DNA from 4 places in the Streptomyces sp. 135 genome. Region 3 is predicted to be linked to each of the others. Evidence: riboswitches for the same ligand, from Rfam matches in the RefSeq annotation. Region 3 holds a riboswitch; each other region holds the start of a gene.

Region 1 (4,094 bases), 2.4 Mb from region 3:
GGCGGCGGTGGCGTTCGAGCCACCGGCCGCGCGGGCGATGCGCGTGGCGGGGCGCGAGCGCAGGTAGTACGTCGTCTTCAGGCCCTGCTGCCAGGCGTACGCGTACATCGAGGAGAGCTTGCTGATGGTCGGCGTCTCCAGGAACAGGTTCAGGGACTGCGCCTGGTCGAGGAACGGGGTGCGCGCGGCGGCCATGTCGATCAGGCCGCGCTGCGGGATCTCCCAGGCCGTGCGGTAGAGCGCGCGGACGTCCTCGGGGATCCAGCCGAAGCCCTGCACCGAGCCGTTGGCCTCGCGCAGCGCCTCGCGTCCAGGCCGAGCCGCTTCACGTCCACCAGCCGGACAGCGTCTCGCGCTTGAAGAGGTTGGAGACCTGCGGCTCGATGCACTCGTACACGCCCGCGATGGACGCGATGGTGGCGGTCGGCGCGATGGCGAGCAGGAGCGAATTGCGCATGCCGGTCGTGGCGATACGGGCGCGCAGGGCCGCCCACCGCTCCGGCCAGGTCAGCTCGACGCCGTAGTGGTCGGGGTGCAGCACGCCGCGCGCGGTGCGGGTCTTCTCCCAGGCGGGCAGCGGGCCCTCGCGCTCGGCGAGGTCGGCCGACGCCTCGTACGCGGCGAGCATGATCCGCTCGGCGATCCGGGTGGACAGGGCGCGCGCCTCGGGGGAGTCGAACGGCAGCTTCAGCTGGAAGAAGACGTCCTGGAGGCCCATCGCGCCGAGGCCGACCGGGCGCCACTTGGCGTTGGAGCGCCCGGCCTGCTCGGTCGGGTAGAAGTTGATGTCGACGACGCGGTCCAGGAAGGTGACGGCGGTGCGGACGGTCTCGTCGAGCCGGTCCCAGGCGAGGTCGCCGTCCTCCACGAAGGCGCCGAGGTTCACCGAGCCGAGGTTGCAGACCGCCGTCTCGCCGTCGTCCGTCACCTCCAGGATCTCGGTGCAGAGGTTCGAGGAGTGCACGGTGTGGCCGGGCTCCGCCGTCTGGTTGGCGGTGCGGTTGGCGGCGTCCTTGAACGTCATCCAGCCGTTGCCGGTCTGCGCGAGGGTGCGCATCATGCGGCCGTACAGGTCCCGGGCCGGGATGGTCTTCTTCGCGAGCCCGGCGGCCTCGGCCCCGCGGTAGGCGGCGTCGAACTCCTCGCCCCACAGGTCGACGAGCTCGGGCACGTCGGCCGGGGAGAACAGCGACCAGTCCTGGTCGGCGGCGACCCGGCGCATGAACTCGTCCGGGATCCAGTGCGCGAGGTTGAGGTTGTGCGTGCGGCGCGCGTCCTCACCGGTGTTGTCGCGCAGTTCGAGGAACTCCTCGATGTCGGAGTGCCACGTCTCCAGGTAGACCGCGGCCGCGCCCTTGCGCCGGCCGCCCTGGTTCACGGCGGCGACCGAGGCGTCCAGGGTCTTCAGGAACGGCACGATGCCGTTCGAGTGCCCGTTCGTGCCGCGGATCAGCGAACCCCGGGAACGGATGCGGGAGTACGAGAGTCCGATGCCGCCCGCGTGCTTGGAGAGCCGCGCGACCTGGTGGTAGCGGTCGTAGATCGAGTCCAGCTCGTCGAGCGGGGAGTCGAGGAGGTAGCAGGAGGACATCTGCGGGTGGCGGGTGCCGGAGTTGAAGAGCGTCGGCGAGGACGGCAGGTAGTCCAGGCGGCTCATCAGGCCGTACAGCGCGGCGACCTCGTCCACGGCCGCGGCGCCCTCGTCCTTGGCCAGGCCGCTCGCGACGCGCAGCATGAAGTGCTGCGGGGTCTCGATGACCTGCCGGGTGATCGGATGGCGCAGCAGATAGCGGCTGTGCAGGGTGCGCAGGCCGAAGTACTCGAAGCGGAAGTCGGCGCCGTCGGCGAGCGCGGTGTCCACCAGCGCGTCGAGCCGGGCCGCGTGCGCCGTCACGAACTGGGCCGTGCGGTCGGCGATCAGGCCCTCGCGGTGGCCGACCGCCACGGAGTCGGTGAAGGAGCGCACGCCCTGCGTCGCCGCCTCCTCGCGGATGCCGATCGACAGGAGCCGGGCCGCCAGCTTCGAGTACGCCGGGTCCTCGGCGATGAGCCCCGCGGCCGCCTCGGTCGCGAGCTCCCGCAGCTCCGAGGCGTCGGCCCTGGCGGAGCGGCCGCGCAGCGCGGCGGCGGCGACCCGGCCGGGGTCGGCGTCGGGAAGGTCGGCGGTGAGATCGGTCAGGGTGCGCAGCAGCGCGGCCCCTGGCCCGTCGGTTCCCTCGGCACCCTCGGTGGTCGGCCTCGACGGCGCTGACGCAGGTTCGGCAGGCGCGATGGTCACGTGGAGCACTCCCTCGCTCGGCTCTGGGCCAGGAGGAGGGGGGCGGGCACACACGGGCGCACCCGGGCAGGGCGGCGTACCGCGTCCACCGGCCCACTCCACGAGGCCCGGACGGTCGGCACCCGGGCCGGACGGCACGGGTGCACTGTCGGCAGGTCCTCGGACTCCGCGTACGCAAAATGCGTACACATGCACCGTTGCGGGACAGTTCCGGACTTGCACCGGATTCCCCTGCGGCGACAGCGAGCACGAGCATACATCTTGTGTCGGGTTCCTGAGGCGGCCCCACATCTTGTGTCGGTGCGCAGGGGGAGTCGGGTGGGCTCAGAGAGTCAACGCGTAGGCGAGCAGCGGCACGGTCTCGATCGGCCGCCAGTCGCGCTCGGGCGTCCGTACGAAGCCGAGGCGCCCGTACAGCCGGTGGGCGGCGTGCATCGACGTCTGCGTGGACAGGACGAGCCCGGTGCGGCCCGCCTCCTTGGCGCGCCGCACGCACTCCCGTACGAGCGTCTCGCCGGCGCCCCGGCCGCGCGCCTCGGAGGAGACGGCCAGCATGCGGATCTCCGCCTCGCTCTCGCGCGCTATGTCGGCCATGGGCCCGCCGGAGGGGACGTAGGTGACGCAGCCGAGTACGGTCCCGTCCGCCTCCGCCACCAGGACCTCCGCCGCGGCCGCGCGCGCCGCCACGTCGCGCAGCACGTCCAGATAGGGGTCCTCCGCCCCGAAGTCCAGGTGTCCGTCGTCGAGATAGGCCTGCGCGGTGAGGGCGCCCAGCGCCTCGTACTCCTCGGGGCGGGCCTGCCTGATCGTGATGGTCGTCGTATCCATGAGGCGCAGTGTGCAACACGGGTACGACAAAGGCCGCCGGATTTCCGGCGGCCCTGTCGATGCGGGTAGGTATGGGCTCAGTGCCCGGCGCCCGCGGTGGCCTTGGGCAGTTCCTGGATGACACCCGGGTCGCCCGCGTCCGCGGTGTAGTCACCGGGCGAGGTCTCGTCGATGCCGTCCGGGGCCTTCAACGCCTTCAGGACGAAGGTGAGGGCCACGGTGACGATGACGTTCAGGACGAACGCGGTGAGGCCGATGTAGCCGATCTCGCCGATGCCGGGGATCGTGTCGGAGGAGCCGCCGAAGTGCTTCTGCGTCGGCGACGCGACGCCGTACGCCGCCAGCGTGCCGTAGACCATGCCGACCGCCCAGCCGGCGAGGAGCGCCCAGCGGTGGAACCACCGGGTGAACAGGCCGCCGACCAGCGCGGGCATCGTCTGGAGGATCCAGATGCCGCCGAGCAGCTGGAAGTTGATCGCGACGGTCTTGTCCATGGTGAGGACGAAGGCGAGCGCGCCGACCTTCACCAGCAGTGAGACCAGCTTGGAGACCTTGGTCTCTTGCGCGGGCGTCGCGTCGGGCTTGAGGAAGTCCTTGTAGATGTTGCGGGTGAAGAGGTTCGCGGCCGCGATCGACATGATGGCCGCCGGGACCAGCGCGCCGATGCCGATGGCCGCGAAGGCCACGCCCGTGAACCAGTCCGGGAACATGGTCTCGAAGAGCTGCGGGATGGCCAACTGGCCGTTGTCCACCTTGATGCCCGCCGCGATCGCCATGAAGCCGAGCAGTGCCAGCAGGCCGAGCATCAGTGAGTACAGCGGCAGGATGGTGGTGTTGCGGCGGATCACGTCGCGGCTCTTGGAGGAGAGCGTCGCCGTGATCGAGTGCGGGTACATGAACAGCGCGAGGGCCGAGCCGAGCGCGAGCGTGGCGTACGTCCACTGCCCGGCCTCGGCGGGCGCGAGCGCGCCGCGCGGCTTGTCGGTCG
Region 2 (4,094 bases), 3.4 Mb from region 3:
CCAGGCCCAGGTCGTGGTCGAGCTTCGCGGCCTGGATGAGCGTCCAGATCTGCGCGCGGATCGCCGGCAGCTTCGCCGGGTCCATCGAGCTGATCTGCGCGTACTCGTCGAGGAGCTGCTCCAGGCGCGCGATGTCGCCGTAGGAGTCGGCGCGGGCCATCGGCGGCACGAGGTGGTCGATGAGCGTGGCGTGCACGCGGCGCTTGGCCTGCGTGCCCTCGCCCGGGTCGTTGACCAGGAAGGGGTAGATCAGCGGCAGGTCACCGAGTGCGGCGTCCGGCCCGCAGGCCGCCGAGAGGCCCGCGTTCTTGCCGGGCAGCCACTCCAGGTTGCCGTGCTTGCCGAGGTGGACCATCGCGTCGGCGCCGAAGCCGCCGTCCGCCGCGGGGGCCGCGATCCAGCGGTACGCGGCCAAGTAGTGGTGCGAGGGCGGCAGATCCGGGTCGTGGTAGATCGCGATGGGGTTCTCGCCGAAGCCGCGCGGCGGCTGGATGAGGATGAGGAGGTTGCCGCGCCGCAGGGCGGCAAGCACGATGTCGCCCTCCGGGTCACCGCCGTTCCCGACCCGCGAACGGTCCAGGAACATCTCGCCGGGCGGCGGCCCCCAGTGCTGCTCGACCGAGTCCCGCAGCTCCTGCGGCAGCGTCGCGTACCAGCGCTTGTAGTCGGCGGCCGGGATGCGCACCGGGTTGGCGGCGAGCTGCTCCTCGGTGAGCCACTCCTGGTCGTGGCCGCCCGCGTCGATGAGCGCGCGGATCAGCTCGTCGCCGTCACCGGAGACGAGACCCGGGATGTCGGCCTCGGGGCCGAAGTCGTAGCCCTCGGCACGCAGCCTGCGCAGCAGCGCGACGGCGGACGCCGGGGTGTCCAGGCCGACCGCGTTGCCGATCCGGGAGTGCTTGGTCGGGTACGCGGACAGGACGAGGGCCAGGCGCTTGTCGGCGGCCGGGATGTGCTTCAGGCGCGCGTGCCGTACAGCGATGCCGGCGACCCGCGCCGCCCGCTCGGCGTCGGCGACGTACGCCGGGAGCCCGTCCTCGTCGATCTCCTTGAACGAGAAGGGGACCGTGATGAGCCGCCCGTCGAACTCCGGCACCGCGATCTGGCTCGCGGCGTCCAGCGGCGAGACGCCCTCGTCGTTCTCCTCCCAGGCCGAACGCGACCCGGTCAGGCAGAGCGCCTGGAGGATCGGCACGTCGAGGCCGGTCAGCGCGCCCGCGTCCCACGACTCGTCGTCGCCGCCCGCGGAGGCCTCGGCGGGCTTGGTGCCACCGGCTGCGAGGACCGTCGTCACGATGGCGTCGGCGGGGCGCAGCGCGTCGATCAGCTCCGGCTCGGGGGCCCGCAGCGAGGCCACGTACAGCGGCATCGGGCGGGCGCCCGCGTCCTCGATGGCGCGGCACAGGTCGTCGATGAACGCGGTGTTGCCGCTCATGTGGTGGGCGCGGTAGTAGAGCACCGCGACGGTCGGGCCGTCGATGTCGCGCGCCGTGCGCTCCAGCGGGCCCCAGGACGGCGCGGGCGCCGGCGGGTCGAAGCCGTGGCCGGTGAGCAGCACGGTGTCGGAGAGAAAGCGGGCCAGCTGCTCAAGGTTGGCGGGGCCGCCGTGCGCGAGGTAGGCGTGCGCCTCGGCGGCGATGCCGACCGGCACGGTGGAGGAGGCCATCAGCTGGGCGTCGGGCGCCTGTTCACCGGTGAGCACGACCACCGGCAGACCGCTGGCGATGAGCTGGTCCAAGCCGTCCTGCCAGGCGCGGACGCCACCGAGGAGGCGTACGACGACGAGGTCGGCGCCCGCCAGGAGCGAGGGCAGCTCGGTGAGGTCCAGGCGGGACGGGTTGGCGAACCGGTAGTCGACCGGACCCCCCGCCGCGCGGGCGCTGAGCAGGTCGGTGTCGGAGGTCGACAGCAGCAGAAGCATGCGTGCGCAGGCCTTCCTCGGGGTGTCCGCGCCCCGGGTGGTCGTATGGACGGCAGGAGTTCCTGGCTCGCCCCACGGATGGGGCTCACAGTGGCGGGACCGCGCCGGATTCGCACCGGGCTTCCTCCCCCGGGTCCTGGCGGACCCACGCCGTCGCTGGCGTCGGCGGACCTGGCGGCCCGCCGCCTGCATAGTAAGTCCTGACCGCCGCCGATGGGGCGGCCACCTGCCGGGACGGCCCGTCTCGGGAGGCGACCGGCCGGATCGGCGTGGGTATGCTCGCCGCCATGCCGCCCACCCGAGCAACCTCCACGAACCAGGGCGAATCCCTCATACGTACCCCGGTCCGCGACCGGGGCGACGCCTGCCCCGGAGCGCTCCGACTGCACCGCGCCGACGACGGCGCGCTGGCCCGACTCCGCCTGCCCGCAGGTGTATTGACGTCCCGTCAGGCGGCGATACTGGCAGACGTGGCGGAACGCCTGGCGGACGGCCACCTCAGCATCACCTCGCGCGGCAACATCGAGCTGCGCGGCCTCGGCGCGAGCTGCGGCACGGAACTCTCCGCGGTTCTCGCGGACGCGGGTCTGCTGCCCTCCGAACGCCACGAACGCGTCCGCAACATCGTGGCCTCGCCGCTCGCCACGCTCGACGGACTCGGCCACGCCGACGTGCAGTTGTGGGCCCGCGAGCTCGACGGACTGCTCTGCGCCGAGGAGTGGACGACGGCGCTCTCCGGCCGCTTCCTGTTCGTCCTGGACGACGGGCGCGGGGACGTGGCCGGGCTCGGCGGCGATGTGACCTTGATCGCAGAATCGGGCGGGGCGGGGTGTGTGTCCGGGGAGTCGGGCGGCGCGGGGTGCGTGTGCGGGGAGTCGGGCGGGGCAGCGGCCGTGCCCGTGACTTCGGGCGGCACGGCATCCGCGGACCCGGGCGGCACGGCGCTCGTCCGCGTCGGTGACCGCGCCCTGCGGGTCTCCGCCGGTGCCGCCCCGCGTGCCGCTCTCGCCGCCGCCGGGGCCTTCCTCGCCGCCGCGCGTGACGCGGGCAACGGGGCGTGGCGGGTCCGGGAGCTGCCCGCGGGCACCCGTCGACCTCGCCGGGGCGCTGGCGCGGCAGGGCATCGACGCCGAACCGGCCGCCGCCCCTCCGGCCCGCCCGGCGCCGCCCCGCACCTGCCCGGCGTCATCGGCCGCGCGGTGGCCGTCGGCGCCCCTCGGCCGCGTGGGCGCCGCCCAGTGGCGGGCCCTGCTGCCCGCCCCGGCCGACGAACTGCGCGTCACCCGTGGCGCGGCTTCGTGCTCCCCGGCTTCGAGGACGCCGCGGCGGCCCGCGAACGGCTGCGCGCGCTGGCCGACGCCGGTTTCATCGCCGACCCCCGCTCGCCCTGGCTCGGCGTCTCCGCCTGCACCGGCCGACCCGGCTGTGCCAAGTCCCTCGCCGACGTCCGCGCCGACGCCGTCCCCGGCGCCGGCGGCCTGCCCGTCCACTTCTCCGGCTGCGAGCGGCGGTGCGGGCACCCGCGCGGCGACCGGGTGGACGCCCTCGCCACCGGGGACGGGCGGTACGAGGTGAAGGTGCGCACCGGCGGCACGGCGGCGCCCGTGAGCGGCGCGAACCTGACCGAGACGGTCACGAGGGCACGTACGACATCCGCAACCACCACAACAACGGCCACGAGATGAGCGAGAGCACAGTGTTCGACTACGAGAAGGACGGCGCGGCGATCTACCGCGAGTCCTTTGCCACCATCCGCGCGGAGGCGGACCTCGCCGGTCTGCCCGCCGACGTCAGCCAGGTCGCGGTGCGGATGATCCACGCCTGCGGGATGGTCGACCTCGTCCGCGACCTCGCCTTCAGCCCGCGCGTGGTGGCCGACGCCCGCAAGGCCCTTCGCGACGGCGCGCCGATCCTGTGCGACGCCAACATGGTCGCGAGCGGCGTCACGCGCAAGCGGCTGCCCGCCGACAACGACGTGATCTGCACGCTCACCGACCCCGCCGTCCCCGGCCTCGCGGAGCGGCTCGGCACCACCCGCAGCGCCGCCGCCATGGAGCTGTGGCGCGACCGCCTCGAAGGCTCCGTCGTCGCCATCGGCAACGCCCCCACCGCGCTCTTCCGCCTCCTGGAGATGATCGAGGAGGGCGCCCCACGCCCGGCCGCCGTCCTCGGC
Region 3 (4,094 bases):
CCGACCAGCATGCGGGCGGCGTGCGGCACCATCAGGCCGACGAAGCCGATGGCCCCGCTGTACGCGACGAGGACGCCGGTCAGGAGCGAGGCGAGGACGAAGACGGCGGCGCGGAAGCGGGCGGTGTCCAGGCCGAGGACGGTGGCGCCCTCCTCGCCGACGAGCAGCAGGTCCAGCGGGCGGGCCAGCGCCACCAGGAGGGCGGTGCCCACGGCCAGGACGGCGCAGGGCAGGGCGAGCATGTCCCAGCGGGCGCCGCCGAGGCCGCCGAGCGTCCAGTACAGGACTTCCTTGAGGTGGTCGGCACTGTCGGCGGTGACGAGGATGAGGCTGGTCAGGGCGGTGAGCACGTACGAGACGGCGACGCCCGCGAGGATCAGCCGCCCGGTGGCGAAGCCTCCGCCACCGCTTCGGGCCAGGGCGTAGACGAGGACGAGCGCGAGCAGCGCACCCGCGAAGGAGGCCGCGGGGATGGTGACGGCGGTGCTGAGGGCGGCGCCCAGGCCGAAGACACCGCCGAGGACGATCGCGCTGACGGCGCCGACGGAGGCGCCCGAGGAGACGCCGAGGAGGAAGGGGTCGGCGAGGGGGTTGCGTACCAGTGCCTGGAGGACGGCGCCGATGACCGCGAGGCCGGCGCCGACGGCCGCGCCGAGCAGGACCCGGGGCAGGCGGACGTCCAGCACGATCGTGCGGAACGGAGAGGGTTCCGCACCGCCGGTGAGGATGTCCAGGACCTGGCTCGGCGGGATGCGTACGGAGCCCAGGGCGAGGCCGGCGAGGACCGCGGCCGCGAGGGCTGCGGTGAGTGCCGTCAGGATCGTGAGGCGCCGCCCCTTCGACCCCCGTCGATCGCCCTTCGGGCTCGTCCTCAAACGCCGGACGGGCTGAGAGTGGGAGGTCACAGCTGCGCCGCCAGCTTCCTCACCGCCTCCGGCGCTCGTACCCCCGTGACCACGTCCGACAGCCGCAGCACCGCGAAGCGCTCGTGCTTGACGGCGGGGACGTCCGCGAGGGCCGGGTCGTCGAGGAGGCGCTTCTTCTTCTGGGCGACGGTCGTGGCGCCGTAGTCGAGGATGAGGATGGCCTCGGGGCGGCGCTCGACGACCTTCTCCCAGGACGCGTCGCTGAAGGCCTTGTCGACGTCGGCGAAGACGTTGCGGCCGCCCGCCCGCTCGATGATGTCGTTGCCGATGCCGCGGCCGCCCGCTGTGAACGCGGTCTTGTCGCCGCTGTCGTAGACGAAGACGGAGACCGGCTTCCCGCTCTTCGAGTTCTGCGAGTTCTTCGACTTCTGCACGGTGGCGGCCAGTTCGCGCTTCGCCCCGCTCACCCACTTCTCGGCGCGCTCGCGCACCCCGAAGGTGGCGCCGACCTCCCGCACCTCGCGGTACACGTCGTCCATGGTGACCGCCCGCTTCGCGCAGCCCTCGACGTTGAGGCGGCTCTTGATCCCGGACTTGGCGAGCGCGGAGCGGCTGCGGCCGTCGCCGGCGAGGAAGGCGCTGGCGTAACCGCCGTAGACGAAGTCGGGGTCGGCGGAGAGCAGCTTCTCGAAGGAGGGGTACTCCTTGGCGAGCACGGGGAGGGATTCGTACGCCTTCTCGTACTTCGGCAGGACCTTGTCGTCGAGGTAGGCGGTGCCCGCCAGGCGGTCCTTGAGGCCGAGTTCCAGCATCACTTCGGTGGCGTGCTGGTTCATGGTGACGGCGCGCTCGGGCGGTGCGTCGTACGTCGTCTTCACACCGCAGTTGGTGACGGTGTACGGGAAGCCGGGGGCCTTGGCGGCGGGCTTGTCCGAGCGGTCGCCGGACGAGGTGGAGCACGCGGCGAGCGGGACGAGCAGGGCCGCGGCGGTGAGCACGCGAAGGGCGCGGGACATGACGTACTGCCTCCTCCAGGGGATTTCCGCGTCCCCTGCGTTGCGTGGAGGAAGGCGGCAGGTCAGTACCTGACTCCCCCGCCGGGTGAGGGGCGGGGTCACAGTGGCGGGACCGTGCCGGGTTCGCACCGGCTTCCTGGGTCCTGCCGCCCTCGTGGGTAAAGCTCAGTATGCCTGTACGACCTTTACCTCTTCCTCGGTGACCTCGCCGTCCACGATCCGGTACGAGCGGAACTGGAAGGGGCCCGCGTCGTCGGTGTCCGCGGTGGAGACCAGGACGTAGTGGGCGCCGGGTTCGTTGGCGTACGTGATGTCGGTGCGGGAGGGGTACGCCTCGGTCGCGGTGTGCGAGTGGTAGATGACCACGGGCTCCTCGTCGCGGTCGTCCATCTCGCGGTAGAGCTTGAGCAGGTCACCCGAGTCGAACTCGTAGAACGTGGGCGAGCGCGCGGCGTTGAGCATCGGGATGAAGCGCTCGGGGCGGCCGGTGCCCGCCGGGCCCGCGACCACGCCGCACGCCTCGTCGGGGTGGTCCTGGCGCGCGTGCGCGACGATCTGGTCGTGGAGGGCCTGGGTGATGGTCAGCATGGCGCCAGGATAAGCAGAGGGCCCGCGCCGTACCGAAGTGTGGTACGGGCGGGCCCACATGCTGGACAGCGGCCTCTGCGAGGAGGTCAGTCCTTGGTGACCGGCTCGCTGCCGGAGGTGGCGGCGGCGCCGATCTTGCGCTTGGTGAACGCGGCGGCCTGCGGGTTGCGCTTCTTCAGGACCAGGTAGGCGACTGTGAGGATCGCGATCCAGACCGGAGCGGCGTACAGCGAGATCCGGTTGTCCTTGTCGATGCCCATCAGGACGATGACCATGCCGATGAAGAGCAGCGCGAACCAGCTGGTGTACGGGGCGCCCGGCGCCCGGAAGGTGGACTGCGGCAGCTCGCCGCGGTCGGCCTTGCGGCGGTAGCGGATCTGGGAGGCCAGGATCATGATCCAGGCCCACATGCCGGAGATGGTCGCGAAGGAGACGACGTAGGTGAACGCCTTGCCGGGCCACTGGTAGTTGATCCAGACGCCGACCAGCATGCACGCGGCGGAGGCCGTGGTGCCGACCAGCGGCAGGCCGTTCTTCGTGAGCTTGGTGAAGGCCTTCGGGCCCTGGCTGTTGAGCGCGAGGTCGCGCAGCATGCGGCCGGTGGAGTACATGCCGGAGTTGCAGGAGGAGAGCGCGGCGGTGAGGACCACGAAGTTCACGATCGCGGCGCCGACGCCGAGGCCCATCTTCTCGAAGGCCGCGACGAACGGCGAGACGTCGGGCTTGAAGTGCGTCCACGGCACGACCGAGAGGATCATGATCAGTGCGCCGACATAGAAGACGGCGATGCGCCACGGCACGGTGTTGATGGCCTTGGGCAGGACGGTCTTCGGGTCCTTGGACTCGCCCGCGGTGACGCCGACCAGCTCGACGGCGAGGAAGGCGAACATCACGATCTGCAGCGTCATCAGCGTGGAGCCGATGCCGTTCGGGAAGAAGCCGCCCTGGTTCCACAGGTGGGCCACGGAGGCGGTGTCACCGGCGTCGGAGAAGCCGATGGTGAGGATGCCGATGCAGATCAGGATCATGCCGATGATGGCGGTGACCTTGACCATCGAGAACCAGAACTCCAGCTCACCGAAGAGCTTCACGGAGATGAGGTTCGCGCCGTACAGGATGACCGTGAAGACGAGCGCGTACGCCCATTGTGGGAACGAGTCATGTGTCCAGTACTGCATGTACTGGGCGGCCGCGGTGACTTCGGTGATGCCGGTGACGACCCAGAAGAGCCAGTACGTCCAGCCGGTCACGAATCCGAAGAACGGGCCCATGAACTCGCGCGCGTACTCCGAGAAGGAGCCCGACACGGGGCGGTACATGAGGAGCTCGCCGAGCGCCCGCATGATGAAGAAGATGACGAGGCCCGCGATGGCGTACGCCAGGATGAGGCTGGGGCCGGCCTTGTGGATGGCCTTGCCCGCGCCGAGGAACAGGCCGGTGCCGATGGCACCGCCGATGGCGATCATCTGGATCTGCCGGGCCCCCAGACCGCGCTGGTAGCCCTCGCCCTCGCCGGACGGGCCGCCCGCGGCCTGCACGGCACCATTGCCGTCGTGCCCGTCGTACTGCTCTTCGACCTGCACTGAGGTCATGGTGACGCCTTTCTCCATGTTGATCCGCGCCC
Region 4 (4,094 bases), 880 kb from region 3:
TTCTACCACCGCGATACGGCGTGCCACCGTGCGGCGCGGGGTGTCGGGCAGCGGGTGGCCGTCCAGGGTGACCACTCCTGAGGCCGGAGCCAGGACGCCGGCCAGGATGCGTAGGAGCGTGGATTTCCCGGAGCCGTTGGGCCCGAGGAGGCCCACCGTGGTGCCGGGCGGCGGGGCGAGGCTCACGCCGTCGACGACGAGCCGACCGCCGGCCTCGCGGGTGACCCGGTCGGCGCGCAGACCGCCCCGGGCGTCCGCCGTCACCTCGTACGTCGTCATGTCGCCCTCCGTGTCCGGTACAGCACCACCACGAACGCCGGTACGCCGATGAGTGACGTCACGACGCCCACCGGGACCTCCTGCGGGTCCAGGGCCGTTCGGGCCAGGGTGTCCACCCAGACCAGGAACACCGCGCCGGTGAGCGCCGTGACCGGGAGCAGCCGGGCGTGCCCCGAGCCGGTGAAGGCGCGGGCCGCGTGCGGCAGGACCAGGCCCACGAAGCCGATGGCGCCCGCCGAGCTGACCAGGACGGCGGTCAGCAGCGCCGTCACGCAGAGCAGGACCAGGCGGGTGCGGGCCACCCGTACGCCCAGTGTTGCCGCCGCCTCCTGCCCGAAGGCGAAGGCGTCGAGCGTACGGGCGTGGCCGAGGCAGACGAGCAGCACCGCGGCGAGGACCGCCGCGCAGAGCCACACATCCGTCCAGCCCGCCCCGCTGAGCGAGCCGAGCAGCCAGAACAGCACGCCGCGGGTGGTCTCCGCGTCGCCCGCGGTGAGGATGACGAACGACGTCAGCGCGGAGAACAGCTGCATCGCGGCGACGCCCGACAGGACGACGCGGTCCGTCGTGCCGCCGAGTGTGTGGCTCAGCAGGAGGACGAGCGCGAACGAGCAGAGCGCGCCCACGAAGGCACCCGCCGAGATCGACAGCGCTCCCCCGCCGACGCCGAGGACGACGACCGCGACCGCTCCGGTGGACGCCCCGGACGACACGCCGAGCACGAAGGGGTCCGCGAGGGGGTTGCGGAGCAGGGACTGCATGACCGCGCCGCAGACCGCGAGGCCCGCGCCGCAGACCGCGGCGAGCAGGGTGCGGGGCAGCCGCAGGTTCCAGACGATGCCGTCCCTGATGGGGGTGAGGTGTGCCTCGCCCCAGCCGAGGTGCGCGGCGAGCGCCGAGAACACGTCGGGGACCGAGATGTCGGCGGGGCCGATGGTGACGGCGACCGCCACCGAGAGGACCAGCGCGGCGCCGCCGGCCAGCCACAGCAGCCCCTGCCGGGCGGGGGCGGCCGGGCTCACTTCGCCAGCCCGAACTTCCGCAGCCCGGCGGCCACTTGCTCGATGCCGTCGACCGTGCGGATCGTGGGGTTCATGGCCTGGCCGCTGAGGAGTACGTAGCGCTTCTTCTTGACGGCGGTGAGGTTCTTGGTCGCGGGGTTGGACTCCAGGAACCTGATCTTCGCCGCGGCGCTCTCCGCGGACTGCGACTTGCGGGTGAGGTCGCCGATGACGAGGACGTCGGGGTCGCGGTCGGCGACGGTCTCCCAGTTGATCTGGGGCCACTCCTCGCGGGTGTCGTCGAAGACGTTCTTCGCGCCGAGTTCGCGGGTGATGATGCCGGGGGCGCCGCAGCAGCCCGCCATGTACGGGGCGTCGGAGTTGGCGAACCAGTACAGGAGCGAGACACCGGACGCGTCGATGTCCTTCGTGGCCTTCGCGACGCGGCCCTTCAGGTCCGCGATCAGCTTCTCGCCGCGCTTCTCGACGCCGAACACCTGGGCGAGGTCGCGTACTTCGCCGTAGACGGTGTCCATGGTGAGGGTCTTGACGCGTTTGCCGTCGCCGCCGCCGTCGTTGTCCTTGCCCGCGCAGTCGGTGGGCGATACGTAGACGGGCACGCCGAGTTCGGTGAACTTCGCGCGGTCGGCGACGCCGCCCTTGCCCACGGTGTAGAGGAAGGAGGCGCTGACGAAGTCCGGCTCCTTGGAGAGGACCTTCTCCAGGGCGGGATAGCGGTCGGCGAGCCGCTCGACCTTCGCGTTCTCCTTCTCCAGGTGCTTCGGGACGGGGTCGGTCCAGGTGCCGGTGCCCGCCATGCGGTCGGCGAGGCCGAGGGAGAGCAGGATCTCCGTGGAGCCCTGGTCGAGGGAGACGGCGCGCTTCGGCGGGGCCTGGACCTCGGCCTCCTTGCCGCAGGAGGCGACGGTGACGGGGTAGCCGTCGGCGCTCTTGCCCGCGGACTTCTGGGCGGAGCCTCCGCCGCAGGCGGTGAGCGCGAGCAGTGCGGTACAGAGCACGGCGGACATACGGGCTGTCGAGGACACGCGATCCCTTGAGTGTCACGGCTCATACGCGGAGCCTGGTCTGCGTCACGGCCTCCGCCGCCCGGTGTGCGAGCGGAGGCGCCAGCAGGTCTTCGGACTCGGGATCGAACCGGACGGGGCGCCTTCCCAGGCGTCCGAAGACGCCCAGTGGCCGTGGCCCCGCCCGTCCCCCTCACCGCTGCGCGTCAGTTCCGGATTTCCACCGGATTCCCTGGCCCAGGTGTGGGTTTGACTGGCTTGCGCAAGTTATCACGCGCCTTCACCGGCCCGGGCCCGGCCTCGGCTCGCCCCGGTAGGTGCCGAAGGACCAGCGGTTTCCCTCGGGGTCCCGGATACCGAACTCGCGGCTGCCGTACGGCTTGTCCTCGATGTCTCCGGTGATCTTCACGCCCGCCTCGCGGAGGCGGTGGTACAGGTCGTCCACCCGGTCGGTCACGACGTAGGCGCCGGAGGTGCCTGGCTTCCCGCAGGTCTCGGCGGCCGTCCCGGGGTCGTACGAGCCGAGCATGACGCCGCCTCCCTCGGGCCAGTCGAGCTGGGCGTGGACGACGCGGCCGCCGTCCTCGTACACGGCCGTGCGCAGGAAGCCGACGGTGTCGACGAGGAAGTCGATCAGGGCGGGGGCGTCCTGCGCCTGGAGGCACGGCCAGGTCGTGGGGGCGGGGGTGGTGGTGAGCGGCTCGTGGTGTGTGGTGTCAGGCGCGGTATCAGGTGTGGTGTCACGTGTGGTGTCAGGTGTGGTGTTCATGTCTGCCACTCTTCGCCTCCGGCGTGCGCCCCGGCTTGGATATTCCGGCACTCCTCGGCCAGCCAGCCCGTGGGGCTCACCCCCGTGTACTGCCGGAAGTCCCGTACGAGGTGGGAGTGGTCGTAGTAGCCCGTGTCGGCGGCGACCCGGGCGAGGTCCGGCGGGTCGCCCGCCGCGACGGCGCGGGTCACGGCCGCCTTGGCGTGCTGGAAGCGCATCAGGCGCGCGGCCTGCTTGGGGCTCAGCCCGGTCTCGGCACGGAAGAGGGCGGTCAGGCGGCGCTCGCTGAGGGCGACGTGCCGGGACAGGCCGCCGAGGGTGCCGGCGCCGCGGTGCCGGGCGAGCCAGGCCCAGGCCTCGGCGACCTCGGGGCGCACGGCTCCGGCGGGCCGGTCCGCGCGCCGCCTCAGGTAGTCGGCGAGGACGGCGAAGCGGTCCTCCCAGGCCTCCAGGGCGCACAGCCGCTCACGGACCTCGGCGGCGCCCGCGCCGAGCACGTCGGTGCCGCCGACGACGAGCTGTCCGGCAAGCTCACCGGCGGGCAGGCCGAGGAGCGCGCGGGCCGCCAGCGGGTGCACGGCGAGCTGGACGCCGGCCTCGTGCTCGGGCTGGACGACGTAGGCGGGGCTCTGGTGGAGGCCGCCCACGATGATGTCGGTGCGGACCGCGTCCGCGCCGGTCGCCTGGGCCGGCGTACCACCGGTGGCGATGGCCCCGTCCAGGGAGAAGATCACCGTCAGGTACGGCGACGGCAGGCCCCGGTGCAGGGCGAGCCGCTGCCCCGCGGTGCGGTAGCCGACCGCCGAGACGACCATGCCGTCGAGCCGGGGAACGGCCCGCACGAACTCACGGGAGCCCATGCGGTCCAGTATGCGACGCCCCGGCCTCCACCGCCGAGGCCTCGCCCCGGCCCGCACGCGCCCGCCGACGCCCCTGTCCGCTACCCGTCACCGCGCCCCCCATGCCCGTCCGCCCCGGTGACTTCGATCATGGGAATCCCGTGGCCGGGCCCATAGCATG

Evidence for each region. Region 3 has a riboswitch for cobalamin ahead of KKZ08_RS14590 (ABC transporter substrate-binding protein). Riboswitches for the same ligand answer to the same signal wherever they lie in the genome.
Region 1: linked by a shared signal. The riboswitch ahead of KKZ08_RS25625 (ribonucleoside-diphosphate reductase subunit alpha) and the one ahead of KKZ08_RS14590 (ABC transporter substrate-binding protein) in region 3 are both predicted to bind cobalamin.
Region 2: linked by a shared signal. The riboswitch ahead of cobN (cobaltochelatase subunit CobN) and the one ahead of KKZ08_RS14590 (ABC transporter substrate-binding protein) in region 3 are both predicted to bind cobalamin.
Region 4: linked by a shared signal. The riboswitch ahead of KKZ08_RS10705 (ABC transporter substrate-binding protein) and the one ahead of KKZ08_RS14590 (ABC transporter substrate-binding protein) in region 3 are both predicted to bind cobalamin.

What each region holds. Positions count from the first base shown of each region.
Region 1 is NZ_CP075691.1:5,635,311-5,639,404, forward strand. It holds partial or broken gene KKZ08_RS25625 (ribonucleoside-diphosphate reductase subunit alpha) at 1-2,278, opposite strand, end outside; cobalamin riboswitch at 2,411-2,551, opposite strand; gene KKZ08_RS25630 (GNAT family N-acetyltransferase) at 2,603-3,106, opposite strand; gene KKZ08_RS25635 (sodium:solute symporter) at 3,184-4,094, opposite strand, start outside.
Region 2 is NZ_CP075691.1:6,600,290-6,604,383, forward strand. It holds gene cobN (cobaltochelatase subunit CobN) at 1-1,921, opposite strand, end outside; cobalamin riboswitch at 1,958-2,077, opposite strand; gene KKZ08_RS38740 (cobalamin biosynthesis protein CobG) at 2,209-3,606, shown strand; gene KKZ08_RS29730 (precorrin-8X methylmutase) at 3,618-4,094, shown strand, end outside.
Region 3 is NZ_CP075691.1:3,246,531-3,250,624, forward strand. It holds gene KKZ08_RS14585 (iron ABC transporter permease) at 1-821, opposite strand, end outside; gene KKZ08_RS14590 (ABC transporter substrate-binding protein) at 902-1,882, opposite strand; cobalamin riboswitch at 1,925-2,075, opposite strand; gene KKZ08_RS14595 (M67 family metallopeptidase) at 2,048-2,470, opposite strand; gene KKZ08_RS14600 (amino acid permease) at 2,557-4,062, opposite strand.
Region 4 is NZ_CP075691.1:2,366,954-2,371,047, forward strand. It holds gene KKZ08_RS10695 (ABC transporter ATP-binding protein) at 1-279, opposite strand, end outside; gene KKZ08_RS10700 (iron chelate uptake ABC transporter family permease subunit) at 276-1,271, opposite strand; gene KKZ08_RS10705 (ABC transporter substrate-binding protein) at 1,298-2,308, opposite strand; cobalamin riboswitch at 2,392-2,578, opposite strand; gene KKZ08_RS10710 (VOC family protein) at 2,586-3,074, opposite strand; gene KKZ08_RS10715 (helix-turn-helix domain-containing protein) at 3,071-3,934, opposite strand.